Regions from separate parts of the Mesorhizobium sp. USDA 4775 genome, predicted to be linked through region 2. Evidence: predicted binding sites of a transcription regulator. Region 2 holds the regulator's gene; the other holds the start of a gene.
What was found. Region 2 encodes HrcA, which represses chaperone genes, less so after heat shock. Its sites were predicted from a motif close to GTTAGCACTCNCNNNNNGNGAGTGCTAAC; they were not measured.
Positions count from the first base shown of each region.

Region 1: ACVILI_RS26275 (co-chaperone GroES) is a predicted target of HrcA. The motif match lies at 10,368-10,396, and genes of this name have one in related genera.

Region 1 is NZ_JBSSFM010000001.1:5,356,040-5,371,502, reverse strand. Features, by position in the region: gene ACVILI_RS26335 (acyltransferase family protein) at 1-631, shown strand, start outside; gene ACVILI_RS26330 (glycoside hydrolase family 127 protein) at 701-2,689, opposite strand; gene ACVILI_RS26325 (carbohydrate ABC transporter permease) at 2,712-3,569, opposite strand; gene ACVILI_RS26320 (carbohydrate ABC transporter permease) at 3,569-4,498, opposite strand; gene ACVILI_RS26315 (ABC transporter substrate-binding protein) at 4,695-5,942, opposite strand; gene ACVILI_RS26310 (LacI family DNA-binding transcriptional regulator) at 6,008-7,051, opposite strand; gene ACVILI_RS26305 (diguanylate cyclase domain-containing protein) at 7,335-8,408, shown strand; gene ACVILI_RS26300 (hypothetical protein) at 8,997-9,203, shown strand; gene ACVILI_RS26295 (hypothetical protein) at 9,210-9,401, shown strand; gene ACVILI_RS26290 (DUF6500 family protein) at 9,461-9,685, shown strand; gene ACVILI_RS26285 (DUF1488 family protein) at 9,686-9,952, opposite strand; gene ACVILI_RS26280 (hypothetical protein) at 9,949-10,203, opposite strand; gene ACVILI_RS26275 (co-chaperone GroES) at 10,449-10,763, shown strand; gene groL (chaperonin GroEL) at 10,825-12,453, shown strand; gene ACVILI_RS26265 (hypothetical protein) at 12,595-12,753, shown strand; gene ACVILI_RS26260 (GYD domain-containing protein) at 13,043-13,357, shown strand; gene ACVILI_RS26255 (GAF domain-containing protein) at 13,540-14,037, shown strand; gene ACVILI_RS26250 (group III truncated hemoglobin) at 14,062-14,496, opposite strand; gene ACVILI_RS26245 (SUMF1/EgtB/PvdO family nonheme iron enzyme) at 14,522-15,391, opposite strand.
Region 2 is NZ_JBSSFM010000001.1:915,391-930,853, reverse strand. Features, by position in the region: gene hemW (radical SAM family heme chaperone HemW) at 1-1,041, opposite strand, end outside; gene rdgB (RdgB/HAM1 family non-canonical purine NTP pyrophosphatase) at 1,038-1,700, opposite strand; gene ACVILI_RS04740 (VOC family protein) at 1,700-2,110, opposite strand; gene rph (ribonuclease PH) at 2,126-2,842, opposite strand; gene hrcA (heat-inducible transcriptional repressor HrcA) at 3,001-4,083, shown strand; gene ACVILI_RS04725 (hypothetical protein) at 4,123-4,320, shown strand; gene ACVILI_RS04720 (PQQ-dependent sugar dehydrogenase) at 4,412-5,779, shown strand; gene ACVILI_RS04715 (LysE family translocator) at 5,890-6,507, shown strand; gene cysK (cysteine synthase A) at 6,688-7,668, shown strand; gene ACVILI_RS04705 (glutathione S-transferase family protein) at 8,008-8,634, shown strand; gene ACVILI_RS04700 (RNA polymerase sigma factor) at 8,638-9,882, opposite strand; gene ACVILI_RS04695 (YciI family protein) at 9,908-10,276, opposite strand; gene ACVILI_RS04690 (RidA family protein) at 10,498-10,959, shown strand; gene ACVILI_RS04685 (hypothetical protein) at 11,309-11,449, opposite strand; gene ACVILI_RS04680 (YciE/YciF ferroxidase family protein) at 11,848-12,354, shown strand; gene ku (non-homologous end joining protein Ku) at 12,468-13,325, shown strand; gene ligD (DNA ligase D) at 13,335-15,463, shown strand, end outside.

The DNA.
Region 1 (15,463 bases), 4.4 Mb from region 2:
ATTGCAGATGTGGGCTCCGCATCCGGACAGCTATGCGGTCGAACAGTTCGCGGCCTATTTCGTGTTCTTCTATGTCGGCTTCGTCATGGCGCCGCTGGTGTTCCGGCTCGTCGAATGGACACAGCCCCGCCCGATGCTGGCCGTCGCCGGTCTGCTCTTGTGGGCTGTCGTCAACGGCCTGCTCGTCTATTCGCCGGGCTATGCCATGCAACCGGTCGGCATGCAGATGGGGCTGGCGGCGTGGCCGCCGCTGCATCTTACTCTGGCCGTCGCCGGTGCGGTGGCGCTGTGCGTGCTTGGCGGCTTGCTGTCGCAATTCGCCTCGATGGAATGGCTGCGCTGGCTCGGCGAACATTCGCTGGTCGTCTATGTCGCCTTCACCATTCCGATGTCGCTCTTCCGCGGCGCCGCACTGGCAAGCGGCCTGCTGACCGACACCGGCATGCTCAGCCTGACGGTACTGCTGGTCTCGATCATCAGCCCCGTCGTACTCTATCTCATCATCCAGCGCGTCGGCTTCGGCATGTTCCTGTTCGAGCGGCCGGCCTGGGCGCATATCGACAACAGCGCGCCGCTGGCGGCACCGAGCGCGGCGCTGCCTGCTGCCGCCGCTCAATCAAGCCGGACATAGCCGAGCCTGAGCAATTCCAGGAAAAGTGTGAAGCGGTTTTCCGTCCGGAATTGCATCAAAACAAGAGCCTCAGCCGTCCCGCAGCCACACCAGCATCTCGCCGGGCTCGCGATTGTCCCAGGCGTAATAGGGGATGGCGGTCAGGCACGTCTCGACGCTGGCCGGCGGCTCACGTCGGTAGAGCCCGTCCTGCCAGCCGTCGCCGGCATCGGCCCGCGCCGTGGCTGAAAGCGTCACCACGCCGCCCAGCAGTTCGGGCGCTTCATGCGCCTCGATGCCTGCCGTGCGCGGCAGGGTCAGGCGATGCAGCCGGCTGTCATTGTCCGATGCCTCGACGCAGTAGATCAGCGGCCCGCGCGACAGCGCGACGCGGCCGGCATCCTGCCGGACCTCCGGATTGGCGTAGAGCCGCTCGATCGGCATTTCGAGGTCGAGCCGGACGCGGTCGCCCTTTTTCCAGCTGCGCCGGATCGCGGCATAGCCGTCGCTGGTCATGTCTTCGAGGTCGACCGCCTCGCCATTGATCTCAAGCGTCGCGCTGCTGCTCCATGCCGGGATGCGCAGATGCAGCGTGAACTCCAAGGGCGCTTGCGGTTCGACCGTGATCTCGACCGCGCCGTCCCAGGGATAGCGGCTCGCCTGCGTGAGCTGCACCGGCGTACCCGCAATGTCGAAGCGGGCGGTGGAGTCGCCGTAGAGATGCACGGCCAGCGCATCGTCCGCCAGGCTGTAGAAATAGCTGCCGATCGAGGCGACCATGCGCCCGACATTGGGCGGGCAGCAGGGGCAGCGGTGCCATTTCCACCTGTTGTGCCGGCCCCGGCTTTCCAGCGGGTTCTCGTAGAAGAACAGCGAGCCGTCGAGCGACAGGCCGGAGATCGAGCCATTGTAGAGCGCGCGCTCCATCATGTCGGCGTAGCGGGCGTTCGGCCCCATGCCGAGCATGCGGCTTGCCCAGAACACGAGGCCTACCGCCGCGCAGGTCTCGGCATAGGCGCTCTCATTGGGCAGGTCGTAGTCGCTGGTGAAGCCCTCATTGTGCGCCGACGGGCCGAGCCCGCCGGTGATGTAGAGGTTTTTCGTGGTGAGGTCGTCCCACAACCGGTCGAGCGCGACGCGCAGGCTATCGTCGCCATATTCGGTCGCGATGTCGGCCATGCCCGAATAGAGGTACATGGCCCGCACCGCATGGCCGACGACCTTGTCCTGTTCGCGGACCGGTCTGTGCGACTGGCTGTATTCATAGGTCTTGAAATGATAGGCCTTGGGGTCGGCGCCACGGGCGCGCGCTTCCTCGTCGAAATAATGCGGCTGTTGGCCACGCTGGTCGATGAAGTACTTCGCCAGATCCATGTATTTCTGCTCGCCCGTCACCCGCGCCAGCTTGACCAGCGCCAGCTCGATCTCCTCATGGCCGCAATAGCCCTTCTTTTTGCCGGGCTCAGGCCCGAGCACCGAGGCGATGTGGTCGGCGTAGCGGCACATAGTGTCGAGCAGCTTGCGCTTGCCCGTCGCCTGGTAGTAGGCGACCGCGCCTTCGATCAGGTGGCCGGCGCAATAGAGCTCGTGGCAGTCGCGCAGGTTGGTCCAGCGCTTGCCGGGCTGGATGCGCTGGTACCAACTGGAGAGATAGCCGTCCTCCTGCTGCAATTTGCCGTACATGTCGATGACGGCGTCGATCTTCTTCTCCAGTTCGGGGTTCTTGCGCCGGTAGAGCGAATAGGCTGCGGTCTCGATCGTCTTGCCGAGATCGGAATCCCAGAACATCTGCGTCGTCACCGTCGAGCCGGTGAATTCGGCGCCCTGGCGGTCCGCTTCATCGGGCGAAGGCGAGTGGAAGGGGATGACGATGCCGGGCGAGGGGCGGTCCGGATCGATCTGCTCCAGCATGCGCGCCTCGACGCAGCGCTCGTAAAGGATGTCGGCGGTGCGGGTCGCCACCGCGTCGGCGCGGTCGCCCCAGAAGCCGTGCACATCGACCTGCGGCACCGGCAGCGGCCGGAAGGCGAGTTTCGGCTTTTCCTTCGTGGCGGGGCGGGGGGATGGCGATGCGGTCATGAACTCACTCCATTCAGTCTGTCTATTTAACGGCCCCGGCCATCAGGCCGCGGATGTAGAAGCGCTGCAAAGCAAGGAACAGGATGAGGCACGGCACCATCATCACGGTGACGCCCGCCTGCACGGCGCCCCAGTCGATGGCGCCGAAGCGGCCCGACTGCAGTGCCGTCATCATCACCGGCAGCGTGAATTTGGACTGGTCGGTCATCAGCACCAGCGCGGCGAGGAACTCGTTCCAGGCGCCGAGGAAGGCGAACAGCGCGATGGTGACGACGCCCGGCCAGACCAGCGGCAGCATCACCTTCAAAAGCATGGTGGCGTTGCCGGCGCCGTCCATGCGCGCAGCCTCCTCGATCTCGCGCGGCACGGCGTCGAAGGCGTTGCGCATCATGAAGATCGAAAACGGCAATTGCAGCGTCACATAGACGCCGACCAGGCCAGTCAGCGTGTTGTGCAGGCCAAGCTTGGTCAGCACCAGGAAGATCGGCGTCAGGATCGACTGGAACGGGATCATGATCGTCGACAGGATGAGGACGAAGAACAGGTCCTTGAACGGAAAGCGGAAGCGCGAAAAGCCGTAGCCGGCCAGCACGCTGACGATGACCGACAAAAGGACGGTCATCACCGAGACATAGATGCTGTTTTGCGCCGAGGCCCAGAGCCCGTCGCCGAAGGAGTTGAGCGTGGCATAGTTTTCCAGCGAGAAGCCCGTGGTCGGCCATGGCGGCAGCGGCGGCAGGCGCGCCTCGGCCGCCGGCTTGAAGGCCGACAGCGCCGTCCACACGATCGGCGCGACGAACAACACCGAGGCGATGATGCCGGTGGAGTGCCTGGCGAGGCGGGCGGCAAACTTGCCCCTGGCTGAAATCGCCTGAGCCATCAGTCGAGCCCCTCGGGCTTGCGCAGCAGCCACAGCTGGATGAGGCTGAGCGCCACCAGGATGACCAGCAGCACCATGGAGAGTGCCGCGCCATAGCCGAGCTTGAACGACACGAAGGACTGGTTGAAGATCCAGTAGACCGCCGTCAGCGTCTGGTTGCGCGGCCCGCCGCGCAGGATGATGTAGAACTGGTCGAAGGCAAGGATTGAGCCCGCGACCGACAGGATCAGCGCCAGCGCCAGCGTGCGGCGCATCAGCGGCAGCGTGATCGCCCGGAACCGCGCAAACGGACCGGCGCCGTCGATCACGGCGGCCTCCTGCAGGTCCTGCGGGATCGATTGCAGGCCGGTCATCAGGATGATCATGGTGAAGCCGGCGACCTTCCACACCACCATGGCGATGATCGACCAGAAGGCCGGCTGGAAGGTGGCGAGCAGGTTGAACTTCCTGTCGATGAGGCCGAGGTCGTAGGCGGCCGGGCTGAACAGGCCGGAATCGACGTTGAGCAGCCATGACCAGAGCAGGCTCGCCGAAGCGAAACCAACCACCGCCGGCATGAAGAAGAACGTGCGGTAGAGGTTGGTTAGCGGCCGCGGCTTTTCGATGAAGATCGCTAGGGGAAAGGCGACGGCGAAGATCGCGATGGTGACGACCACCGTGTAGTAGCCGGTGAATTTCAGGGCATTCCAGAACCTGGTGTCGCGCAGAATCGCCCAGTAATTGTCGAGGCCGATGAAGGCATGCTCGCCCATCAGCGGCCAGTTGTGCAGCGACATCCACGCCGTCATGCCGAGCGGGATGACGAAGAACACCATGACCAGCGCCACGGCCGGCGCGACATAGATGAGGCCGATCCATTGCCGGCGTCCGGCGCCGACGAGTTTTCGGGCGCGGGGCGGGGCGGCGGTGCTTGCGGCGATGGTGGTCATGCTTTGCCTGTTCTTACGTCGGATCCAATTGGACGCCCTACCTCCCCCTTGTGGGGAGGTCGGACCGCAGGTCCGGGTGCGGGACTGGCGCTGACCCCCACCCCGCTGCTTCGCAGCGACCCTCCCCACAAGGGGGAGGGTAAGGAATTGCCGGCCACCCGCCCAGGGAGAAAGGCGGGCGGCCGGCAGGCGGCCGCTACTTCTGCGGCGCCTGGTCGATGATCGACTGCATGGTCTCCTGCGCGTTGGCGATGGCGCCATCGACATCGTCGCCGAAGAAGACCTCGTTGATCATCTGCGTCCACGGGCCGTTGGCGGAGTTGATCAGATCGTTGAACACCACCGAATAAGGCGTCTTGCCCTTGGCCATGGCCTCGGCGGCGATCTGGTAGCGCGGATCGAGATCCTTCAGCGCATCCTTGGCGATGTCGCCGCGCACCGGCAGGCTGCCATATTTGGCGAGGATGGTCTGGCCTTCCAGCGAATAGGCGAAATCCAGGAATTCCTTCACCACGGCGAGCTTCTTGGTGCCCTTGGTGACGACGAAATTGTCGCCGCCGGCGAAGGACGACCAGCCGCCATCCTTGCCCGGCAGGAAGGTGACGCCGTAATCGACATTGGGATACTGGGTGTTGAGCGCACCGATGGCGAAGGCGCCGGAGGGCGAGATGCCGATATTGCCGGCGGCGAAGGCGGCAAAGAAGTTCGCGCCGGTGTCGGTCTGCGCGCCTGCCGGCACCAGATCCTTCTTGACCATCGAGCGGTAGAGATCGATGGCGCCGCGCAATTGCGGGCTGTCCAGCGTCGCCTTGGAGCCGTCCGCGCTCAGGATGTCGCCACCAGATGCCCAGATCAGCGGCGTGAAGGTGAAGATGTTGCAGCCGCCGCAATTGCCGGAGAAGTAGAAGCCCTTGATGTTGCCGCCGAGCGCATTGACCTTCTCGGCGTCGGCGGCGATCTCGGCCCAGTTGGTGGGGCCTTTTTCAGGGTCAAGGCCGGCCTGCTTGAACAGCTTCTTGTTCCAGATCAGCACCGAGGCGTCGGCCGAGAAGGGCAGGCCGTAAATGTGGTCCTTGTAGGTGCCGGTCTTGACATGCGCCGGCGACAGGCTGGCGAAATAGGGCAGGGACTTGGCCCAGTCGGTGATGTCCTCCAGCTGGCCGGCGGCGGCGAAGGAGGGGGTGTAGATGAGGTCGAGCGACAGCGCGTCGGGCGCCGTGCCGCCGGCGGCGGCCGCGCCATATTTCGGGATGATCTCGGCATTGGGGATGATGTCGAGCTTGATCTGGTCCTTATGTGCCTTGTTGTAGGCGTCGACGATGCGCGGCATGAAATTCGAGCCGTCGGCCCGCACCCAGATGTTGGCGGTGTCGGCGACGGCAGCGCCGAGACCGCTGCCCAGAACGGCAGTGGCCAGGGCCAGTTTGGCAATCAGGTTCCTCATGTTTTCCTCCTCCAAGGGTTGGCCGCTGTGCGCGGCTTGGCGCCGGTCACGCGGCGCTTTCGTTTTCAGCCGTCCGGTGAGCGGCCGCAGGACTGACGCACCACCAGCCGGCACGGCAGTTTTCGAATGCCCGGCGCGGCGGGCTGACCGCCGACCAGGGAAAGCAGGGTCAGCCCGGCCTCGCGCCCGAGGGCGACCAGGTTCATGTCGACCGAGGTCAGCGGCGGGCGCGTCGCTTCCGCGACGATCTCCCAATTGTCGAAACCGATGACGCCGACATCGCCGGGAACGTCGAGGCCGCGCTCGCGCAAGGCATCGATGACACCGCGCGCGATCTGGTCGTTGCCGCAAAAGACGGCGTCCGGCCGTTCGCTTTTGCCGTCGAACAATTGCGCCACCGCTTCATGTCCCCAGGCTTCCGACCAGGCGCCGAGCAGCGGATCGGTGACCGGCAGCCCGTTTTCGGCGAGCACGTCGCGATAGGCCTGAGCGCGGGCGTGCACCACGGCAAAGCTCGCCGGTCCGCTGACATGGGCGATGCGCCTGCGGCCGAGCCGGTAGAAATGTTCGACCGCCAGCCGCGCGCCGCCGGCGTCGTCCGAGACGAAGGCGACGGCGTCGGGATCGGGCTGGGTGAAGGCATAGATCACCGGGATGCGCAGATTGGCGAGATCGACGGGCAGATGGCGGTCGATGCGTTTTCCCGTGGCGATGATGCCGTCGACGCGCTTGTCGAGCATGGCCTCGACATGCAGCTGGCCCAGCCGCGGGTCCTCCTCGACATTGCACAGGAAAACCGAGACGCCATTGTCGACGAGCGCGTCCGAAATGCCCGACATCAGCGGCAGCGAGAACCGGCCATAAGTATCGTTGGTGAGCAGGCCGACGGTGAAGGAGCGACGCCTGAGCAGGCTCTGCGCCAGGCTGTTGGGGCGGAAGCCCAGGCTGCGCGCCGTCTCGCGGATGCGCTCGCGCGTCTCGGCGGTCATGCGCCCCTGGTCGTTGAGTGCCTTCGATGCGGTGGCAACGCTGACGCCGGCCCGCGCCGCCACGTCACGCAAGGTGACGGGCTTGGGGAAAACCGGAACAGGCTGATCGTCCGATACCATCGAGGATCCTTAGTTGGGAAAAGGTTTTCTCTTACAGGCCGGAACAAGGCCCGGCCAATGGCCGAGCCCGATCGAAACTGTTTGGAAAAACCTTTTCTCAAGTCGAGGCTAAGCCAGATCGGGGGATCGTTCAAGGGGAAAGTTGACGTCGGCGATCGCTTCACCGCAAGCTTGGCATCGACGGATTTTCGCCGGAGATTCCGCTGCCGCTCCGGAAGTGTCAGCGAAGTGTTAATCGCTCCTGCGCCATGGTGGCTGTCCGCCAAGACAGCAGAGCCCCGCAATGTCCGACACACCCTACAATCCCAAAGGTCCGGCGCGGCCCGTCGCTTCGGCACGAAACGGGGAGGGTGGGCAGGATGCGCGTCGGGCCGAGCGTCGCCGCGATGCCGACATCTCCAAGCTCAACGCCGAACTCGCCGCGCAGGCGGCGCTGATCGCCGGCCAGGAGGTTGTGCTGGCGCACAGCCGCAAGATCTTCGACCGCGCCTCGGTCGCCGCGCGCATCGGGGTGTGGGAATGCAGCCTGCCCGGTGAACAATTGCACTGGACCGATGTGGTCTACGACCTGTTCGACCTGCCTCGCGGCACGGCACTCGACCGCTCGGAGATCATCAAGTGCTATCCTGCGGAGTCGCGCAAGGCGCTGGACAGTTTGCGCAGCCGCGCGATCGCCGAGCGCAGCGGCTTCACCCTCGACGCCGAGATCACCACCTTCGCCGGCCACAGCCGATGGATCCGCATCACCGCGACCGTGGAGTGCGAGGAAGGCGTGCCGGTGCGCATCTTCGGCATGAAGCAGGACATCACCGAGGAAAAGATCCTGTCGGACCGGATGCGCTATCTCGCCGAATTCGACGCCATGACCGGGCTTGCCAACCGCGCCCGCTTCCAGGCGCGGCTGGCGCAGGTGGATGCCAGCCGTCCACTGGGCGCGCTGCTGCTGATCGATCTCGACGGTTTCAAGGCGGTCAACGACACGTTCGGCCATGTCGTCGGCGACGAGTGCCTGAAGGCGGCGGCCGAGCGCCTCGCCGAAGGCTGCGGCGAGGCGGATCTGGTGGCGCGCGTCGGCGGCGACGAGTTCGCGGTGCTGCTTGGCTCGCATCTCGACCGGGCTGCCGTCTCCGGCGTGGCGCGCGAGATCGTCGAGAGCATGGGCAAGCCGGTCGCGGTCCGCGGCCAGTCGCTGCGGCTGGGCGCCTCGGTCGGCATTGCATTTGCCGGGCAAGGCGCGCCTTGCGACCTGTTCGCGCAGGCCGACACCGCGCTCTACGCCGCAAAGGCGGCAGGGCGCAACACGTTCCGCATCTTCAAGACCGAGGCCGGCGGGAAAGGCCGCAGCGCTGCGGCGTAAAGGCCTGAGTTTTTCAGGGAAGGCCTGGATGGCTTCCCCTTGGAATTGTTTGCGAACAAAGAGATAGGGCTGTGATTTGAAGCTCTGAATCGCCTGACGGCACACTGCGTGTCGGTCATTTATTGTCCGCGCAACCTGGATACTCACCTCCCAGTGGCACCGCTCGCACCTTCGGGATTTCGGGGCACAGAGTCTGCCGAAGAGCGACGCCAGGCGACATTTTGCAAAGTGCCGACAGAACAGCCGTGGGACTTAACGTTTCCGCAAGCATTTCCCCGTTAGGTCGGTTGCAATGGCCTCGTGGCGGAGCGGCTACGCTGGAGACGGCAAATCTCTGAAGCCTCGGTTCGATCCCGAGGCGAGGCCTCCAAAAATCTTATAGCCGAGACCCTGTGCCCGACCTCTTGTCGCGGCCGATTTGCGCGGTTGCGGCCATTGTCGCATCCGACGATCATGGCCACGAAGATGTAGGGCCGACGTTAAAACCACCCATCTGCATTTGGCATGCAGGTCGCTCACGAAAAGAGTGCTATGGCAGGAGCGCGAGCCTGCTCGCTCCGATCTTCCCCGACATTCGAGGTCATTTTCGTGCGTGAACCGCCATCGCTGCCGGTCTTTGGAAAACTCGGCGTCAAGCCATCCGTCGCCGTCGTGGCGGCGCCAGCCGCCTCGGTAGGCATCGTGCCGCGCTTGCGGGAGGTTGTGGCCGCGCATGGCGGCATGGCGCTGAAGCTGTCGGTGGTCGCCTGGACCATAATGGTCCTGGGTACGGTGTTTTTCATGTTGCAGGGCTGAGGGGTCATGGCAAACCGCTACGCGCTGCGCATGGATCTGCCCCAGAGCTGGGCCATCGTCGATGTGTTCACTGGCCAGCCAGCCGTGATCAGGCAAAAGGTGATGGTCGGCATGAGCCCGCGCGAGGCCGAGGACATGGTCGTGCAGATGAATGTCGGCGACATCAGGCGTCGGGAGAGGGCGGAGCGCAAGGGTTGAACGTTCCGGCCGCCGGCCCACAGGACCAAGGCCCGCAACACCAAACCAAGAGGATTCCCGTGAGAGCGAGCCTGAGGCAAAAGATACTGGAGGTCTGCGACCGCAAGATTTCCGAGAAAGGGCCTGCCGTCGGCGTGTCGTTCTACGCGTTTTTCGCCAACAGGAATGACGATCCCGAGCTGCTGATGGAAGCAGCGGAATGGTGGATCAGGACCCACCGCCTCGACCATTTCGAAAAAGCCGCGAAGATACGGACGATAATCGAGGACATGGACCTCGGCTGATCAGCCGAAGTCGTCTGATGTCAGCACATACATGCTCTTGCGCGTGCGGCCGTAGGCCTTCGACGCAACATCGCGAATAACGCTGCTCTCGGTGTCGAACGTTGCGAGGTAGCCCGCTTCATCGGCGCTGGTTCGCGGCTGGATCTTGGTCATCGCATCGGCGGCGACCGAGAAGGAAATCTGGAACATCCCGTCATGGCCGACGAAGCGGATGCGCTTGCCGGCTTCGTCATAGCTTCGGCTGCGGTTGGGGAAGGTCAGGCTCATGTTTTTGCCTCCGTTGCGGCGGCCTTCTTGGTCGCCCGCTTCTTCTTCGGCGTCGGGTTCAGGGCTTCGGCGACGCGGTCTGCCTCTTCCTTGGCCAGGCGCAATGTCCTGAGCTTTGCGGTCTTGATCTCCCTGGCCTTCGCCTCGGACATGTACTCGGCGGTTGCCTTGTTGCGCTCCGCCGTCTTCTTCTGCTTGTCGACGAAGCGGGCTTCAGCTTTCTCCATGATCGTCTGGTTGCCGTCGGCCATCGCATAAATCTCCTTGGTGCTGGAATCGTGAAAATGAACTTGTCCGATAAATAGGCACTCGACCGGCAAAATTCAATTTTTTGAATTATTTGACCGCCTTCGGATATCACGAAACGGCAAGGCGAAATAATACTTTTCAATATTTATCGGGTCCGCGAATAATTTTTGGCACTCCTATCTATCGAGTGCCAAAGCGCCTATATGGGGGAAGCGGCCGCCTAAGCCGGCCCCAGAAAGAAGTTTTCATGAAGTTTCGGCCACTCCACGACCGCGTCGTCATCCGGCGCGCCGAAGGCGATACCAAATCCAAGGGCGGCATCATCATTCCCGACAATGCCAAGGAAAAGCCGCAGGAAGGCGAAGTCATCGCCGTCGGACCCGGTGCACGCGACGAAAACGGCGCGCTTGTGCCGCTCGACGTCAAGGCCGGCGACCTGATCCTGTTCGGCAAATGGTCGGGCACCGAGGTCAAGATCGATGGCGAGGACCTTCTGATCATGAAGGAAGCCGACATTATGGGCGTCATCGAGAAGAGCGTCGAAGCCAAGAAGGCCGCCTGACTGGTGCGCCGCGCCTTCCGCGCGGGGTTCGTCCACTCCAAATTCGAACGGGATTGAAAAAATGTCTGCCAAGGAAATCAAATTCGCCACCGACGCGCGTGACCGCATGCTGCGCGGCGTCGAGATCCTCACCAATGCGGTGAAGGTCACGCTCGGCCCCAAGGGCCGCAACGTCATCATCGACAAGGCCTATGGCGCGCCACGCATCACCAAGGACGGCGTCACCGTCGCCAAGGAAATCGAGCTTGCGGACAAGTTCGAGAACATGGGCGCGCAGATGGTGCGCGAAGTGGCCTCGAAGACCAACGACCTCGCCGGTGACGGCACCACCACCGCGACCGTGCTGGCCGCCTCGATCCTGCGCGAAGGCGCCAAGCTGGTTGCCGCCGGCATGAACCCGATGGACTTGAAGCGCGGCATCGACCAGGCGGTTGCCGCAGTTGTCGTCGAGATCAAGGCGAAAGCCAAGAAGGTCAAGTCGTCGGCCGAGATCGCGCAGGTCGGCACCATCGCCGCCAATGGCGACGCAACCGTCGGCGAGATGATCGCCAAGGCGATGGATAAGGTCGGCAATGACGGCGTCATCACAGTCGAGGAAGCCAAGACCGCCGAAACCGAACTCGACGTCGTCGAGGGCATGCAGTTCGACCGTGGCTATCTCAGCCCGTATTTCGTCACCAATGCCGACAAGATGCGTGTCGAGCTGGAAGAGCCCTATGTGCTCCTCCACGAGAAGAAGCTCGGCAATCTGCAGGCGATGCTGCCGATCCTCGAAGCGGTGGTGCAGAGCGGCAGGCCGCTGCTGATCATCTCCGAGGATGTCGAGGGCGAGGCGCTGGCCACGCTGGTCGTCAACAAACTGCGCGGCGGCCTCAAGGTCGCGGCCGTCAAGGCGCCGGGCTTTGGCGATCGCCGCAAGGCGATGCTGGAAGACATTGCGGTGCTGACATCGGGCCAGATGATCTCCGAGGATCTCGGCATCAAGCTCGAAAACGTCACCATCGAGATGCTCGGCCGCGCCAAGCGCGTGCTGATCGAGAAGGACACCACCACGATCATCGACGGCGCCGGCACCAAGGCGACCATCCAGGCGCGCGTCGCCCAGATCAAGGGCCAGATCGAGGAGACGACCTCCGACTACGACAAGGAGAAGCTGCAGGAGCGGCTGGCCAAGCTGTCGGGCGGGGTTGCCGTCATCCGCGTCGGCGGCGTCACCGAGTCGGAAGTGAAGGAAAAGAAGGACCGCATCGACGACGCGCTGAACGCGACGCGCGCGGCGGTCGAGGAAGGTATCGTGCCCGGCGGCGGCGTCGCTCTGCTGCGCGCCCGGTCGGCGCTGTCGGGCCTCAACGGCGCCAATGCCGATGTCACCGCCGGCATTTCGATCGTGCTCAGGGCGCTGGAAGCGCCGATCCGCCAGATCGCCGAGAATTCCGGCGTCGAGGGCTCGATCGTCGTCGGCAAGCTCGCCGACAGCAAGGACCACAATCAGGGCTTCGACGCCCAGAACGAGACCTATGTCGACATGATCAAGGCCGGCATCGTCGATCCGGCGAAAGTGGTGCGCACCGCACTGCAGGACGCCGGCTCGATCGCGGCTCTGCTGATCACCGCCGAAGCCATGATCACCGACGTTCCGGCGAAAGATGCCGCGCCTGCCGGTGGCGGCGGCGGCATGGGCGGTTACTAAGAACTCGGCCTGCCTGCGGGGGCGGCTTCATCGAAGCCGTCTTCCAGGTCTGAGCTGAATCCACGCCGGTTTTTGCAGCCGGATACGATCGCCGGGGGGATCTCTCCCGGCGCACAGGCCTCTAGCCCAGGAGATCGATCCATGATCGTGTTCGCGCAGAAGCCACAGACGGTCGTCACGACCGAAACCACCGAGGAAAGCCGCTTCGACCGCATCCGCAGGATTGCCGCCGACAAGCACAAGAAATCGGATTCCGACACGGCAACGCCACAAAAGGGCGAACCCAAGCGCCCGATGTAAGGTTGCACCGCGCCGCTACTGGCCGTTCAACCTCAGCACCACACATCGCGCGTCAACGGCGCGAGCTCGATGCCGTTGGCCGAGCGTGGTCCAGCCAGACACCTTCCTGTCGGCAGTATCGGCGCGTCCGGTATTGTCATTATATTAGCCTAAGCGCATATTCATCTGGCAGTAGGCCCTTGGCCGCCAACGCGTCCCAGGGCGCCTGCAATTGTTCCGAAAAATAAATCACTCCGTGCCGCTCGAATTATGGAGCCGCACGAGACAATGACATTTGGAGGAAATACCCATGAAAGTGACTATCTTGGCAAACTATGCGCCTCATGCCGCCAAAGGATTGATGCAAGGCTCCGACAGGCAGGCTGCGGTCAAGGCGCTTTTCGAAAGCGTTGGCGGCAAGGTGAGCAGCGTGATGTTCACGCGCGGCATCTATGACGTCGTTGTCAATGGCGAGGTGCCGGACCAATCAGCGGGGATTGGCATGTCCCTTGCCGTGCGAGCGAGCGGCTCACTGACCGAGATGGTTGTGCTGGAAGAACTCGACATGAAGGCAGTGCTCGCAGCCGCCAAAAAGGCTGCCGGCGCTTACAAACCCGCCGGCTGATGGACTTGCCTGCTTGATCAAGGCAGCACGGTTTGATGGACGTGCCGTGCTGCCGACTGACGGACAGGGCATCTTCTTGCGACTTTCGCGGCGACTGGAATTCAAGCTAGTATCGTCGAGTGGTCGTTTGGTGCAGAGAGCTTGCGGAAACGGAACCGCGATTCCCAGTTCGGAGACAAGCCATGTTCGCCGCCAAGGCCATCGACACCTCGGACAAAGCCGCGTTCTATCGCGACCTCGCCGCTCAGTTGAAAGCGCTGCTCGACGGCGAGAGCGACTCGATCGCCAATGCCGCCAACACCGCGGCGCTGATCTTCCAGATGGTGCCGGACCTCAACTGGGCCGGCTTCTATTTCCTGGCCTCGGACGAGGAGCTGGTGCTGGGACCGTTCCAGGGCAAGCCGGCCTGCGTGCGCATCGCGGTCGGCAAGGGCGTGTGCGGAACCGCGGTCGAACTCGGCACCTCGATGCTGATCAAGGACGTGCATGATTTTCCCGGCCACATCGCCTGTGATGCCGATTCACGTTCGGAACTGGTCGTGCTGCTCGAGGACGATGAAGGCGTGTTCGGCGTGCTCGATCTCGACAGCCCGCTGCCCGGCCGCTTCGACAAGGCCGACCAGGCCGGCATCGAAACGCTGGCCGCGATCTATGCGGCCGCGAGTTCGTTCGAGGACTGAGCGCGCTTTTTTCGGGGCCGCGGTCTAGGCACGATCACCCAGGCGGAAGAACATCGCCAGCTTCAGGCTCGTCGCGATCCGTTCGGCCCGGTCGACGAACACCGCGGCGATTTCCGGCCCAAGGAGTTCGGCCGCCGTCTGGCTGAACATGGCCAGCCAGATGTCGAAATCGGCCTCGGTCACGTCCCCGAGCTTCAGGTGCGCCGGGACCGGGCGGCCATGATAGTCGCCCGTCTTGAGGATGACCGAGCACCAGAAGTCGGTCATCTTCTCGAGATGCGGTTCCCAGTCGCCGGGGATCTCGCGCGCGAAGATCGGTCCGAGACGTTCGTTCTTGCGCAGTCGCGCATAGAATTCGCGAACGAGCCGGCCGATCGCAGCGCGATCGACGCCTGCATGATGCAACGGCTTTTCCGGGGCCGGACGCGCATGATCCGCCAGCGACGATTTCAATGTCATTGCAGAAGTCCTGTTGTTGTCGTGATCAGGAAAGCCGAAGCCAGCGGATGGCGGCTTGCACGAGGTTGAGCCGGTCGCGCACGAGGCGGAATCCCAGATTGTCGGGCGGCGTGCCGACGGCGCAACCGCCGCTTTTCCCGTCCCTGATGAAGTTCGACATATAGGTGCGATGGAAACCTTCCACGACATGAACGCCGCAATTGTCGATCGAGCTTGCTATGCCGGCGCCGTCGGCGGCTTCCGTCGTATGGACGTAACAGGTCGAAGTCCACTCCCAGACGTTGCCGGCAATGTCGGCCACCCCCTTGGAGTTGGGTCCAAATCCGCCCCTGATCCTCGGCTGCGGGTCCGGTTGCCGCCCGAGTGAAGCCTCGGTGCGATATTGGACGAGCCAGCGCTGCGCCGGGTTGTTGGGGTCGGTCTCGCCAGCCTCGATGTCGCCGCGAAAGCGTTCGCCCGCCGCATAGGCCCATTCCACGTCCGTCGGCAGGCGCCATGCCGATCCGGTCTCGGCCGAGAGCCAGTCCGCATAGGCCTCGGCATCGATATGGCTCACGCCCGTAACCGGAACATTGCCGCTGCCGCGGCCATCGGCCGGCTTGCAGGCGCCGGCCATGACGCAGCGCCGGTAGTCCGAAGCGCTTACCTGGTATTTCATGATCTCGAAGGGCTCTGCCACCGTTGCCCGCACCACGGGAGCACTGACGGGGTGGTTCTGCCTGAGGAATTCCCCGGGCAGCGGATGGGCGAACGATCCGGGCGCGAGGGTGACGAGTTCGGAGCGCGCCAGGAACTCCCGATCCGGCACCGGGAGCCAGCCGACGGCGCCTGTCGCGCCCAGCGTGAACAGCGCGCAAGCCAGACCTCCGAGAGCCAGGATGGGGTTGAGGGGCATGGCAGTTTTCCCGCGTTCGCGGCCCTGCAGGAATGTCGCAAGGCCGCGTCTACCTTAGGACCCGAGGCGGCA
Region 2 (15,463 bases):
GGAAAACGCCTCGTAGCGCGAGAGGTCGATGCCCTCGGCCAGCCTCAGCCCCATCAGCAGGAACTCGTCGGCCTCTTCCGAGCGTGTCAGGATCTCGCCGCCGGTGACGCCATGGCCCTTGGCCTCGACGAGGTTGGCCCAGGTCTCCGGCATCCGCTCGGCGATCGTCACCGTGCGGCGGCCGTTCTCGACGAAGCGGCCATGCGCGCCGGGGCCGACGCCGACATATTCGCCATAGCGCCAGTAGGTCAGATTGTGCCGGCTTTCCGCGCCCGGCCTGGCGTGGTTGGAAATCTCATAGGCCGGCAGGCCATGCGCGGACGTAATCTCCTGCGTCAGCGCATAGAGGTCGGCGGCGTGGTCATTGTCGGGAATGGCGAATTTCTTTGCCGCGTGCAAAGCGTGGAAGGGCGTACCTTCCTCGATGGTCAGCTGGTAGAGCGAGAGATGGTCGGCGGCGTGGCCGATCGCCTGTTCGAGCTCGGCTGCCCAGGCTTCCGGCGTCTGGCCGGGCCGGGCGTAGATCAGGTCGAAAGACAGGCGCGGAAAGATTTCCCGCGCGAGGCCGATGGCGTGCAGCGCCTCGTCGACATTGTGCAGCCGGCCGAGGAAACGCAAATCCTTGTCGTTCAGCGCCTGTACGCCGAGCGAGACGCGGTTGACGCCGGCCGCGCGATAGCCGCGAAAGCGTTCGGCCTCGACCGAGGACGGGTTGGCCTCCAGCGTCACTTCGATGCCGTCCGGCACCGTCCAGTTCTTGGCCACGGCGTCCAGAACCCTGGCCACGGTTTCCGGCTTCATCAGCGAGGGCGTGCCGCCGCCGAGAAAGATGCTGGTCACCTCGCGCGGCCCGGTGCGCTCACGCATCGTCGCCAGTTCCGCCTCGAAGGCGGCGGCAAAGCGCTCCTGGTCCACCGGCTGGTGGCGGACATGGCTGTTGAAGTCGCAATAGGGGCATTTGGCCGCGCAGAACGGCCAATGGATGTAGACGCCGAAGCCGGGGCTGCGGTCGAGCGGCATGGTCATGCCGGGTCCAGTCATGCCGAGCCCAATCTCGGCAGATCCAACCGTGCTTGGGCGAATTTCTGGAAAGCACGGGCGCGATGTGAGAGCGCCGCAGCCTGGCCGGGTTTCCAGCCATGCTTTTCCTCAGCGCTCATCTCGCCAAACGTCTTGTCGAAACCATCGGGCAAGAACACCGGATCATAACCGAAGCCGAGCTCGCCACGCGGCGGCCAGACCAGCGTGCCTTCGGCCTCGCCGCGATAATATTCGGCCGCCCCGTCGGGAAAGGCCAGACAAATGACGGCGACGAAGCGGCCCTTGCGCTGTTCGGCCGAGGCTGCGCCGACTTCCTGCAGCGCCACTTCGGTGCGCTGCATGGCCATGGCGAAATCTCTGCTGCCGTCAGGGGTTTCGGCCCAGTTGGCGGTGTAGACGCCGGGCGCGCCGTCGAGCGCGTCGACGCACAGGCCGGAATCGTCCGACAGCGCCGGCAGGCCGGTCGCCTTCGCGGCGGCCAGCGCCTTGATGTAGGCATTTTCCTCGAAAGTGGTGCCGGTCTCGTCGGGCTCAGGCAGACCGTAGTCCTTGGCCGACTTCGCCTCGAAGCCGAACGGCCCCATCAAATCGGCGAATTCGCGCAGCTTGCCGGCATTGTGGCTGGCGACGACGATCTTCTTGCCATCAAGTGTATGCATCAAAGGCCCCAGATTCTCGGCTCGGCGAACTCGATCGAATTGCCCGAGGGGTCGCGTATATAGAGCGAACGGCCGCCTTGCGGCCATTCGAATTCGCTTTCGATGGCGATTCTTTTTGCCCCTAAATGCGCTTTCCAAGCCACGATTTCATCCGCGCTGGCCGCAAAGCAGAGATGACCTTCTCCGACCGCGCCGTGCGGCGGCACGGGCAGCCGGGCATCCGGCGCCGGCGGTATTCTGGTCGCCTCGGCGTTGAAGATGAGCAGCACGCCCGGCCCGCAACGAAAGAAGAGGTGGCGGCCGTCGACCTTGCCGAGCAGATCAAGGCCGAGCACGCCGACATAGAATTCTTCCGCCGCCGCCAGATCGGTGACGTAGAGGGCTGATTCAAGGATGGCGGAGGGGGTCACCAGAAAATCGATGGCTTACGCCACCGCCATCTGCTGCAGGCTGACCAGGCGCTGGATGCCTTTCTTGGCCAGGCCCATCAACTCGCCGAACTGGTCCTCCGAGAAGGGCTCGCCCTCGGCTGTGCCCTGGATCTCGACGATGCCGCCCTTGCCGGTCATGACGAAATTGGCGTCGGTGCCGGCCGCGGAATCCTCGAGATAATCGAGGTCGATGACCGGCTGGCCGTCATGGATGCCGCAGGAAATCGCCGCGACATGGTCCTTCAGCACCTTGGCGACGCTCGCCATCTGCCGGGCTTCCATCCAGCGCAGGCAGTCATACAGCGCCACCCAACCGCCGGTGATCGAGGCGGTGCGGGTGCCGCCATCGGCCTGGATGACGTCGCAATCGACGGTGATCTGCTGTTCGCCCAGCGCCTGCAGATCGACGACGGCGCGCAAGGACCGGCCGATCAGGCGCTGGATTTCCAGCGTGCGGCCGCCCTGCTTGCCGGCCGAGGCCTCGCGGCGCATGCGCTCGCCGGTCGAGCGCGGCAGCATGCCATATTCGGCCGTCACCCAACCCTTGCCGGAATTGCGCATCCAGCCCGGCACCTTCTCCTCGAGGCTCGCCGTGCACAGGACATGGGTGTCGCCGAACTTCACCAGGCACGAGCCTTCGGCGTGCTTGGAGACGCCACGCTCGAAGGAGATGGCGCGCATTTCGTCGAATTGGCGTTTGGAGGGGCGCATTCAGGCTTCTTTCCCAGTCATTTTTCGGATTCGTGGCCGGCTTTTAGACGGATGGGGGGCAGCGCGCAAAGGAAAACGGACCGGGCGACCCGATACAGAGACCGGGTTGCGCCCACCGTGCCGAAGTCTATATCCTGAACAAGGAGGTTTTTGGCCGAATGACCAAGGCAATCGATCCGGGTTCGCAGCCGCTTGCACTTCAATCACTCGACATGCGCTCTCGCGACATCTTCCGGCGCATCGTCGATTCCTATCTCAGGGACGGCGAGCCCGTGGGCTCGCGCAGCCTGTCGCGCATCCTGCCCTCCTCGCTGTCGCCGGCCACCATTCGCAATGTGATGAGCGACCTCGAGCATCTCGGGCTGATCTACGCGCCGCATATCTCGGCCGGCCGGCTGCCGACGCAGGCGGGCCTGCGCTTCTTCGTCGATGCCTTCATGGAACTTGGCGACCTCTCCGACGAGGAGCGGCGCACCATCGAGGCGCAGGTGCGGGCCTCCGGCTCGGGCGCGACGCTGGAGCACATGCTGACCGAGGCCAGCCAGATGCTGTCGGGCATGTCGCGCGGCGCCGGCCTGGTGCTGGCCGCCAAGAACGAGGTGGCGCTGAAGCATATCGAATTCATCCAGCTGGAGCCGACCAAGGCGCTCGCCGTGCTGGTGTCGCAAAATGGCGACGTCGAGAACCGCGTTGTCGAGCTGCCGGCGGGCATCACCGTCTCGCAGCTGCACGAAGCCTCGAATTTCCTCAACGCCCATATTCGCGGCCGCACGCTGGCCGAGGCGCGCACCGAGATCGCCCGCATCAAGGAAGAGACGAGAGCCGCCCTCGACACGCTGTCGCAGGACCTCGTCGAGAAGGGGCTGGCGGTGTGGGCGGGTGCGGAAAGCGGCCTGCCGGCACGGCTCATCGTGCGCGGCCGCGCCAACCTGCTCGAAAACGTCACCGCCCAGGCCGACATCGAATTGCTGCGGCATCTGTTCGAGGACATGGAGACGCAGGACGGGCTGATCCAGCTGCTTGACCTCGCCGAGCAGGGATCGGGCGTGCGCATCTTCATCGGTTCGGAAAACAAGTTGTTTTCGCTGTCGGGCTCGTCGCTGGTGGTCGCGCCCTATCGCGACAAAGATGCCCGCGTCGTCGGCGCGCTCGGCGTCATCGGGCCGACCCGGTTGAACTACGCCCGCATCGTGCCGATGGTCGATTATACGGCGCAGCTGATTTCACGCATGCTAAGGTAGGGCCCCGAACGGGAAGAGACGGGCAGCAAGGAGAAAAGAATGGCGCTCGAAGAACTCAAGGCCCGGATCAGCCTGCTGCTCGAGGAGATGGTCAACCAGCCGGAAGACCAGCACGAAATCCAGGAACAATTGCGCGAGAAATTGCGGGAAATGCGCGCCATGGGCCTGCCGCTGCCGGCCGATCTGGTCGCGCTGGAAAAACGCCTCGACGACGATTTTTACGCTGCCGGCACATAAGACCGGATTTTCGCTTCCTCGTCAGGTCGAGCGAGCGGAACCCGGAGACAAGCCGGCCGTTGGTTTCCTTCGCGACCAGATGGAGGACAAGATGATCCGATTGGCCGGACTGGTGATCCCCGCCCTGTTCCTCACAAGCGCGGCGTTCGCACAGCAGGCGGACCAGCCGGTGCTGAAGGGCGCGGCGGCCTTCGGCGACTGGCGTGCCGACAAACCGGGCGTGCGCCGACTGATCAAGCCGGAAGACCTGCCGAAGCCCTATGTCACCAAGTCGGTGTCGAACAGCGCCGGCCTTGCCGACATGCCGGCGGGCGCGAAGCCGCAATTGCCGCCGGGTTTTTCGGCCGAGCTGATCGCATCCGGCATCGACAATCCGCGCGCCGTGCGCGTCGCACCCAATGGCGACCTGTTCGTCGCCGACAGCGAAGCCAACCAGGTCCGCGTCTATCGCCTGGCCAAGGACAGCGCCAAGCCCGCCGAGGACGGCATTTTCGCCGGCAATCTCAACCAGCCCTATGGCATTGCCTTCTATCCGCCGGGGGACGACCCGCAATGGGTCTATGTCGCCAACAGCGACAGCATCGTGCGCTTCGCCTACCGCGGTGGCGACCTGAAGGCATCCGGCGAACCCGAAATCATCGTCGCAAACATTCCCGCGAACCATCACTGGACCCGCGACATCGTCTTTTCGCCTGACGGCAAGACGCTCTATCTGTCGGTCGGCTCCGGCTCGAACGTCGCCGAGGATATGGGCAAGGAGCCCGATGGCGGCCTTGAAGCATGGGTGACATCGCAGCCGCTGGGCGCAACCTGGGGCTCCGAAGAGGGGCGCGCCGACGTGCAGGCCTTCGATCCGGATGGCAAGAACGGCCGCATCGTCGCCACCGGCCTGCGCAACTGTTCTGGCATGACCATCCAGCCGGCGACCGGCGCGCTGTGGTGCGTCGTCAACGAGCGCGACGCGCTGGGCGACAATGTGCCGTTCGAATACGCCACCTCGGTCAAGGACGGCGCGTACTATGGCTGGCCCTGGTACTATATCGGCAACCACGAGGACCCGCGCCACAAGGGCGCGCGGCCCGACCTCGCCGGCAAGGCAACCACTCCCGACGTATTGATGCAGGCGCATTCGGCGCCGCTCAACATCGCCTTCTACGACCGCAAGGACCTGCCCGCCGACAGCGGTTTTCCCAAGGAATACAGGGGCGATGCCTTCGTTGCCCTGCACGGTTCGTGGAATCGCGGCAACCGGACCGGCTACAAGGTCGTCCGACTGCTGTTCAAGGATGGCAAGCCGACCGGCGAGTATGAGGATTTCATGACCGGCTTCGTCGTTTCCAGCGGCGAGGTCTGGGGCCGGCCCGTGGGCGTGGCGGTGGCCCATGACGGCGCGCTGATCGTCACCGAGGACGGCAATGGCACGATCTGGCGCGTGACCTATGACGGCGGCCGTTCCTGAGGGATTTTACTCGGATGGCGCGGTATCTGGTGCAATAGAATCCGACCGCCAGGGAATTCAATCCTGGTCCGTTCCGTGCGAAAAGGCCGCCTGATCCAGGACCACTCGCCATGACCCTCACCGGCTTCCTCGCCTACAGTGCCGCCCTCGGCATCGCCGCCGCCATTCCCGGCCCCGGCGTCACCGCGCTTGTCGCACGGGCGCTCGGCTCGGGTTTTCGCTCGTCGCTGGCCATGTCTTTTGGCCTGATGCTCGGTGACCTCATTTACCTGACCGCCGTGGTGCTCGGCCTCGCCTTCGTCGCGCAGACCTTCGGCATGGTGTTCCTCGCCATCAAATGGGCCGGCGTCGCCTATCTGGCATTTCTGGGCTGGCGCTTCTGGACCGCCGGCATCACGCCCGAGACGGTCGAGGCGAAAAAGGGCAAGGGCGGACTGGTGTCGAGCTTTGTCGCCGGCCTCACCGTCACGCTCGGCAATCCGAAGACGATGATCTTCTACCTGGCGATCACGCCGACCATCGTCGACCTGAAGACGATCAGGCTGGCCGATTACGGCATTCTCGCCGCGCTGACGGTGGTCGTGCTGTTCGTCGTGCTGGTTCCCTACCTGGCGCTCGCCGCCAAGGCGCGCTGGTTCCTGAAATCGCCGCGCGCGCTAAAGCTGCTGAACCGCACCGCCGCCGGCTTCATGGTCGGCGCGGCAGCGGCGATCGCGGCCCGCCAGTAGCACGCTTTCAGCCAAAACATTCCGGGGCCAGGCTTCCCCGCGAAATGCTTTTCCGGGACTTGGGCGTTTTAGACACAGGCCCCACTCGGATATTTCCGGCCGACAGCTTATGTTGCGCGGCTGAAAGCCCTATCTTGCCGGCTGCAATGCCACTTGCCTGAAATCCTGGGAGCGAAACCAATGAACAAGCCCGTCACCTCCGCCCGCGTCCCCGGCCGCGGCCGCATCTACAGTTCCATCACCGACACGATCGGCGACACGCCCCTGGTCCGGCTCGACAAGTTCGCCAAGGAGAAGGGCGTCGTCGCCAATCTGGTCGCCAAGCTCGAATTCTTCAACCCGATCGCCTCGGTCAAGGACCGCATCGGTGTGGCGATGATCGAGGCGCTCGAGGCTGCCGGCAAGATTGCGGCCGGCAAGACGACGCTGATCGAACCGACCTCAGGCAATACCGGCATCGCGCTTGCCTTCGCCGCCGCCGCCAAGGGCTACAAGCTCATCCTGACCATGCCCGAGACGATGTCGGTCGAGCGCCGCAAGATGCTGGCGCTGCTCGGCGCCGAACTGGTGCTGACCGAAGGGCCGAAAGGCATGAAGGGCGCGATCGCGAAAGCGGACGAACTGGCCGCGACGATCCCCAATGCCGTCATCCCGCAGCAGTTCGAGAACCCGGCCAACCCGGAAATCCACCGCAAGACGACGGCGCAGGAGATCTGGAACGACACGCAGGGCGAGGTCGACATCTTCGTCGCCGGCATCGGCACCGGCGGCACCATCACCGGCGTCGGCCAGGTGCTGAAGAAGCTCAAGCCTTCGCTGCATGTCGTCGCCGTCGAGCCGGAAGCCTCGCCGGTGCTGTCGGGCGGCCAGCCCGGCCCGCACAAGATCCAGGGTATCGGCGCCGGCTTCGCGCCAAAGATCCTCGACACCACGATCTATGACGAGATCGTCAAGGTTTCCAACGAGGATTCGGTCGCCAATGCCCGCCTCGTCGCCCGCCTCGAAGGCGTGCCGGTCGGCATCTCGTCGGGTGCCGCGCTGCAGGCGGCAATCGTCGTCGGCTCGCGGCCGGAGAACAGGGGCAAGACCCTGGTCGTGGTCATCCCCGACTTCGCCGAACGCTACCTGTCGACGATCTTGTTCGAGGGATTGGGGGCTTAGGCCTAACAGCTTCGTCATCCCAGGGCGGAGGGACGCGAAGCGGCGCGCAGACCCTGGGATCCATGCCGTGATCGCGGCCGAGGAGTGCCGCGGTTCAGGATGAAGCTCTATTTGCATCGTCGCGGCGCTTTGAAGTCGCGGCATGGATCCTCGGGTCTGCGCCGCGTCGCTTCGCTCCTTCCTCCGCCCGTGGATGACGAAGCGAAGGGCAGCGTCGTGACCCAATCTCGCTGGCCCGTTGAAAAATCCTCCCGTGGCGCCTGTGAGCCGGCTTGAGCAGGACCCTGCTTCCGGTGCATATCGCCCCGGTCCGCTTTGCGCGGATCAGGGGAGAATTTCATGTACAAGCTCTATACCCGTCCCGGCAGCGGCGGCTTCGTCGTCGAGGCGGCGCTGGCGCTCGCCAACGCACCGTTCGAACAGGTCGATGTGCCGAAGACCGACCGCCCCGATCCGGCCTTCCTCGACATCAGCCCGCTGAACCAGGTGCCGGTGCTGACCTTGCCGGACGGCAGCTCGATGACCGAATCGGCGGCGATCTGCATCCTGCTCGCCGAGCGCCATCCCGAGGCCCGCCTGGCGCCGGCGGTCGATGCGCCTGCCCGCGCCGATTTCCTGCGCTGGATGGCCTTCATGTCGTCGGTGCTCTACCCGGCGGTGCTGCGGTTCTACTACGCCCATCGCTACACGGCAGACGCCGACGGCACGAAAGCCGTCAAGCAGGCGGCAGTCGCCGAGATGGACCGTGGCTTCGCCGTCCTCGATGCCGCTCTGAAGGGTCGTGACTGGCTGGTTGGTGACCAGATGTCGCTGGCCGACATCTATCTCGTCATGCTGGTGGCCTGGCATCCCGACATCGACACAGCGCGAGCGGCATGGCCTGATATTGAACGTCTCTGGGCCAGGCTGCGCGGCCATCCGCTGCTGAAGACGCTCAACAGCTCACATGAGATGTGGCCGGGCTGAAGATCAGTTTCGCAGCGCCGCCCTTTTGCCTTGCAGGAACCGGCGCACCGCCGGGTCGCGTTCGAGACCGATTGCCCTGTCATAGGCCTCGGTTGCCTGCGGCGCCTGGCCAAGCCTGGCCAGGAGACCGGCCCGCGCCGCCCAATAGGGCTGATACTCATTGAGCCGCTTGTCGTCGCCCAACACGTAAAGCGCCGCCAGCCCCGCCACGGCGCCCTCCGTCTCGGCAAGCGCCACCGCGCGGTTGATCGCCACCACCGGCGATCCGACGATCGAAAACAGCGCGTCGTAAAGCGCGCGGATCGCCGGCCAATCGGTGCGGCCGGTCAGCCGCCGCGCCGCGTGGGCGGACTGGACGGCCGCCTCGAGCTGGTAGCGGCCGACGACGCCGCTCATCGCGGCATGGGACAGAAGCGCCTCCGCCTCGTCGATGAGGGCGCGGTCCCACAGGTCGCAGTCCTGTTCGGCCAGCGGCACGAAGTCGCCTTCGGCACTGCGCCGGGCAGTGCGGCGGGCCTCGGCAAACAGCATGAGCGCCAGCAGGCCAAGCGCTTCCGGCTCTTGCGGCATCAGCGTCACCACCAGGCGGCCGAGCCAGATGCCTTCGGTGGCGAGGTTGCGGCGCTGCGTCTCGGTGCCGACCGGATCGGACCAGCCTTCGGCGAAGGCGGCGTAGATCGCTTCCAGCACCGCGCCCAGCCTTTCGCCGAGTTCGGCCCGCTCCGGCACACGGAACGGAATGCCGGTTTCGCGGATGCGCGTCTTGGCGCGCACCAGGCGCTGGCCCATCGTTGCCGGCGAGACCAGGAAGGCGGAAGCGATCGTCGCGGCATCGAAGCCCAGCACTGTCTGCAGGATCAGCGGCGCCCGCACGCCCGGCTCGATCGCAGGATGCGCGCAAGCAAACATCAGCCGCAGCCGTTCGTCGGGCAGCTCTTCGTCGGTCATGCGCGCCTCCATCTCCTCGGCGATCAGCTTGAGATGATCGCGGGCCGCCTCCCGGGTGAGCCGCCGGCGAACCGCATCGACCCGCCGCCGCCGCGCCACGGCCAGCAGCCAGGCTTCCGGCTTTTCAGGCACGCCTGACTTCGGCCAGCGCTCGAGCGCGGCGGCAAAGGCGTCCGCCAGCGCATCCTCGGCCGCGGTCACGTCGCGCGTGCGCGCCGCGAGCCAGGCGACCAGCTTGCCGTAGCTCTGCCGGGCGGCGGCCTCGGCGGCCGCCCGGGCGATCTCCGGGCGACTGTCCATCACATGGTCATTTCCTGGCACGTCGTCATTGCTTGGGCATGTAGTCGGCCATTTCCCAGATCGGCCGCAACTCGACCGTGCCGGTGCTGGCCGCCGGACAGCGCGCGGCCCATTCGATGGCGGTGTCGATATCGGCCGCCTCGATCATGTAGAAGCCGGCAAGCTGCTCCTTGGTGTCGGCATAGGGGCCGTCGATCACATTGGTCTTGCCGTCGGCGATCCGGACCGAGGTGGTCGCCTGGGTCGGGCGCAGGCGTTCGCCGGCCAGCCAGGCGCCGGATTTCTTCAACGCTTCGGTATAGGCGCCATAGGCCGCGCTCATCTGCTGGGTCTTCTCGATCGGCATGGCCGCCATTGCGGCTTCGTTATTGTTGATCATCAGCATGTATCGCATGGGTCTTCTCCCGTGGTTTCGAAGGCCGCGTCCTTGCGGGGCCAGACGTATGTCGCGCGGCGTCGACCGATTTCGACAGGCGCCAAGAAAAAACTTTCGGCTTCGTCACGCGGTTTCGCAAGGACCAGGTTTCGCCAAGCGGCCGGCGGCGCTGGCCATGATGCCTCGCCGCGCTACCCTTTGTGATCCAGGCACGTCACGCCAGAGATGGGAGATGAGCAATGGAACTCGTGACCCACAAGAAATTCAAAAGCGGCCGGTTGATGCCGTGGGGCAAGGGGACCGTCGTCACCGGCGCGAAGGGATTCGTCTACCTTTGCGGAAACACGGCGACCGCCGCCGACTACGATCCGGCCGGCAAGCAGGGCGGTCGTTTCGCCGGCGATGCGGCGGCGCAGTGGCTCGAGGTTCTGGGCAACATCAAATCCGATCTGGAGGAGCTGGGCACCGCGCTTGAAAACCTCGTCAAACTGACCTTCTTCGTCCGAGGACCGTTTCCCGACGGCGGCGTTCTCAGCTCTCCCAATTTTCGCCTGGACGTTCTGGACGCGTTCTTTGCCGAGCATTGCCCGAAGCACTGCAGTTACAACAACCCGCCGCCCTCGGAGGTGATTGGCGTTGCCGCGCTCGCTCAAGCCGACATCGTCGTTGAAATTGTCGCGATCGCGGCCCTGCCGGATTGAGCCGGGCCTTGGCGTGCCTCCCTCACCCCCATGCGCACGAGGCCGGAGCGCAGTACGCAGACGCCATCGAAGACGATCAGCGGATGGCTGGTATCGAAAGATGGTTCAGCGGGAGGACTGGGCTTGGCCAGACGTGATTGGGGCGGACTGGACCGAGGAAGGTCGGTCACGCGGTCCTCGGCTGATCGTGTCCTGGGACACCAGGCCAGCCGGGGGCGGGATCAAAGACGTGGCGATGTCGCACGACGCCTGTCGCTCAGAGCCGGGCGCTCGGAACGATAGGTGGTGGCGCGGGTCGTGGCTCCCGGCCTGCAGATGCGGCTGTTGTGGCGGCTCTCGAACGTCATGGTCAGTGCGCGCCCAGCGACGTGCCGCGACGGGCGCAAGCCGGACCGGGGCCGCGCATGTAGTAGCGCTCCGGCCGATAGGTCGGCGCGACGAATTCGCGGATGGCAGCGGCGTAGCCGATGAGGTGCGTGAGGAAGTTCATTTACCCTGTCCCTGTCCCGATTTTCGGATGTCCCTTCCGAATTGCGCGAAGGATAGCATCGAGGCGTGAATAGTCGGTGAACACGATGTTAATATCCGGTCGAAAACCCGTTGCTTCGTGGCCGGAATGCGGCTGTTTCGGGGTGTTTCCGCGCCTTTTGTCGCCTTTCCGGCCAGTGTGACTTTTGCATCACATATGTTTCGTTTGAATGTCGCCTGGGCGCGGTTCTGTTTCAATTTCCGGCTGGCTGATGGAATTTCCTTGCTCAGGCAGGAAAGGAAGGAACCGGCATATAGGGCGGACGTTGACCGTCGGGACTGGCGTGGCCGGCCCGCGATTGCCTGCAAGCCGCAGGCACGTACACCAACACCGCAAGAGCAAATGGAAAGGCTAGAACCATGGGCTTCTTTTCGAAGGACATCAACACGCTGGACGACCTGTTCGTGCACACGTTGCGCGACATCTATTACGCGGAAAAGCAGATCGAGAAGGCATTGCCGAAGATGATTGACAAGGCCACCAACGCGCAGCTCAAAGCAGGCTTCGAAAAACATCTTGAACAGACCAGGGGCCATATCGAACGCGTCGAAGAGGTGTTCGAGCTGCATGGCGTCAAGGCCAAGGCCATCGACTGCCCGGCCATTGACGGCATCCTCAAGGAAGCCGACGAGGTGAGCGGCGACATCGCCGACAAGGAGGTCCTGGACGCCGCCCTGATCGCGTCTGCGCAAGCAGTCGAGCATTACGAAATGACCCGCTACGGCACGCTGATTGCATGGGCCAAGCAACTCGGCCGCAGCGATTGCGCCAATGTACTCGCGAAGAATCTCAAGGAAGAGCAGGCGACCGATCGCAAGCTCACCGAGATGGCGGAAAGCAAGATCAATCTCCAGGCTGCCGAATAGTGAGATGGCAGGCAAGATCGGCGCGGCAACGGCGCCGACTTGCCTTGTCGCGCGGTCGGAACCGGAATGGGCTTTGCCCCGTTCTGGATTGAACCCATTGCAAGGAGTTTGTCATGGCGCCGCGTCCAGCCTGGAAGGGTTATCTGAAGCTGTCGCTGGTCACCTGTGCCGTCGAACTGACCAATGTCGTGACGCATGCCGAAAGGGTGTCGTTCCGCATTCTCAACCGCAAGACCGGCAACACGGTGAAGCGCATCTATGTCGATGCCGAAACCGGCAAGCCCTTGGACGATGGCGACGAGATCAAGGGCTATGAATTGGACGGCGGCGATTTCGTCCATATCGAGGAAGACGAGATCGAGGCCGTGCAGATCGAATCCTCGCACACGATGAGCCTCGACGGTTTCGTCGACAAGGCCTCGATCCAGCAGATCTATCTCGACACGCCCTACTATGTCGCGCCGGCCGACAAGGTGTCGGAAGAGGCGTTCGCCGTCATCCGCGATGCCATGGCGGGCAAGAAGATGGCCGGGCTGGCGCGCATCGTGCTCTACCAACGCGAGCGCCCCGTGGTCATCGAGCCGCTCGGCAAGGGCATGGTGCTGACGACGCTGCGCTACGACAACACGGTGCGCCAGGCGGACAGCGTGTTCGGCGAGATCAAGGCGGTGAAGACCGACCAGGAAATGACCGATTTGGCCGAGCTGATCATCGACAAGAAGAAAGCAAAATTCGACCCCTCGAAATTCGACGACAAATATGAGGACGCGCTGCTCGAACTGATCCGGGCCAAGAAGGCGGGGCACAAGGCGCCCAAGGCCAAGGTGGCCCCCAAACCCTCCAACGTCGTCAATCTGTTCGACGCGCTGAAGAAGAGCCTGTCGTCGGATTCGGGGTCAACGAAGGCTTCATCGCCGGCGGCCAAACGCGCCAGGCCGAAAGCCACCGGGCCGAAGCGCAAATCCGCCTGAGGACATCATATGGCCGGCCTCGAACAATATCACGCCAAGCGCGATTTCAAGAAAACGTCGGAGCCGGCGGGCAAGGTCGCACGCACGAAAAAGAGCGAAGCGGGCGGCATCTTCGTCATCCACAAGCACGCTGCGACCAGGCTGCATTACGATCTTCGCCTCGAGCATGGCGGCGTGCTGTGGAGCTGGGCCGTGACGCGAGGGCCGAGCCTTGATCCGCACGAAAAGCGGCTCGCCGTTCATGTCGAGGATCACCCGATCGACTATGCGCCGTTCGAAGGCACGATCCCGAAGGGCGAATATGGCGGCGGCTCGGTCATCGTCTGGGACGAGGGGACATGGGTGCCTGAGACCGACCCGGCCAAGGCGATGAAGAAGGGCCACATCAGTTTCGAGCTCAACGGCCACAAATTGCATGGGCTGTGGCATCTGGTGCGGCTGAAGCCGCGGGCGGGCGAAAAGCGCGACAACTGGCTCTTGATCAAGTCCGACGATGCCGCGGCGCGCCCGGGCGAGGACATTTTGAAGGAGAGGCCGGAATCGGTGAAGTCGGGCCTGACGATCGAAGAGGTCGGCGAGGGCAAGGCGGCCAAGGGTAAGAAGCCAGAAGTCTGGCACTCCAACAAGCCGGCCGCCGGCAAGGCGAAGGCCGCAAGCCGCAAACTCGTTTTCATCGAGCCGCAACTGGCGACGCTGGAGCGGGACGCACCACCGGGCAAGGACTGGCTGCATGAAGTCAAATTCGACGGCTATCGCATGCAGGCGCATATCGCCGGCACGGATGTGCGGCTCTTGACCCGCACCGGCCTCGACTGGACGGAAAAATTCGGCGGGGAGATCATTGCCGAGCTCGCCGGGCTGAAGTGCAGCGACGCCATCATCGACGGCGAAATTGTCGTGCTGGCCGACAGCGGCGTCTCGTCCTTCGCGCTGCTGCAGCAGGATCTGTCGGCGAAGCGGGCAAACCGCTTCCTCTATTACGTGTTCGACCTGATGCGTCTCGACGGCAAGGATTTGCGCGCCGAGCCGCTGGTCGAGCGCAAGCAGGCCTTGCAGGAGCTGCTCGGCAAGCAGGCCGAGAACCCGGCGGTGCGTTTCTCCGACCATTTTTTCGAGCCCGGCAAGATCATGCTGGAGCATGCCTGCAGGATGGGGCTGGAAGGCGTCGTGTCCAAACGCGCCGATGCGCCCTATCGCAGCGGGCGCGGCCCGACCTGGGTGAAGTCGAAATGCACGGCACGGCAGGAATTCGTCATCGGCGGCTATCTGCCTTCGGACAAGACCGGGCGCGGGCTGCGCTCGCTGCTGGTCGGCTATTACGAGGGCGGCAAACTGCAGTATGCCGGTCGTGTCGGCACCGGTTTTTCCGCCAAAGGCGCGACGGAGCTGAAGAACAAGCTCGACGCGCTGCAGGCGAAGGCTTCGCCCTTCGACAAGGCCGTGCCGAAAGGCAAGGGGCTGGTCTGGGTCAAGCCGGAATTGGTCGGCGAAGTGGAGTTTCGCAGCTGGACGTCGGACCGTATAATACGTCATGCCTCGTTCCAGGGGCTGCGCGAGGACAAGCCGGCGGAGGACGTTGTGCAGGAAAAGCCCAAGGCAGCGACAGGCAAGGGCAAGCCGGCCTCGAGCGGCGGCGGGACGATGACGACCAGCGTAAAACTCTCGCATCCCGACAAGCTGCTATGGCCCGACGAGAAGATCTCCAAGCAGGGCCTGCTCGACCATTACGCCGAGGTTTGGCCGCGCATGGAGCAGTTCGTCGTCAACCGGCCGCTCAGCCTGGTGCGGGCGCCGGACGGCATCGGCGGCCCGCGCTTCTTCCAAAAACATGCCTCGGCCGGCATGAGCGACAGAATAGCCCGGATGAAAGACCCGACGGATGGCGAGGAAATCCTGTTCGTGCGAGATTTCGACGGGGTGGCGGCGCTCGTCCAGTACGGCGTGGTCGAAATCCACATCTGGGGATGCACGATCGACAAGCTTGAACAGCCGGACCAGATCATCTTCGATCTCGACCCCGATGAAGGTGTCGACGTCAAAGCGGTGCGCGAGGCGGCGCTCGATATCAGGGGCAGGCTCGACGAGCTGTCGCTGCCGAACTTCGTCAAGACATCGGGCGGCAAGGGCTATCATGTGCT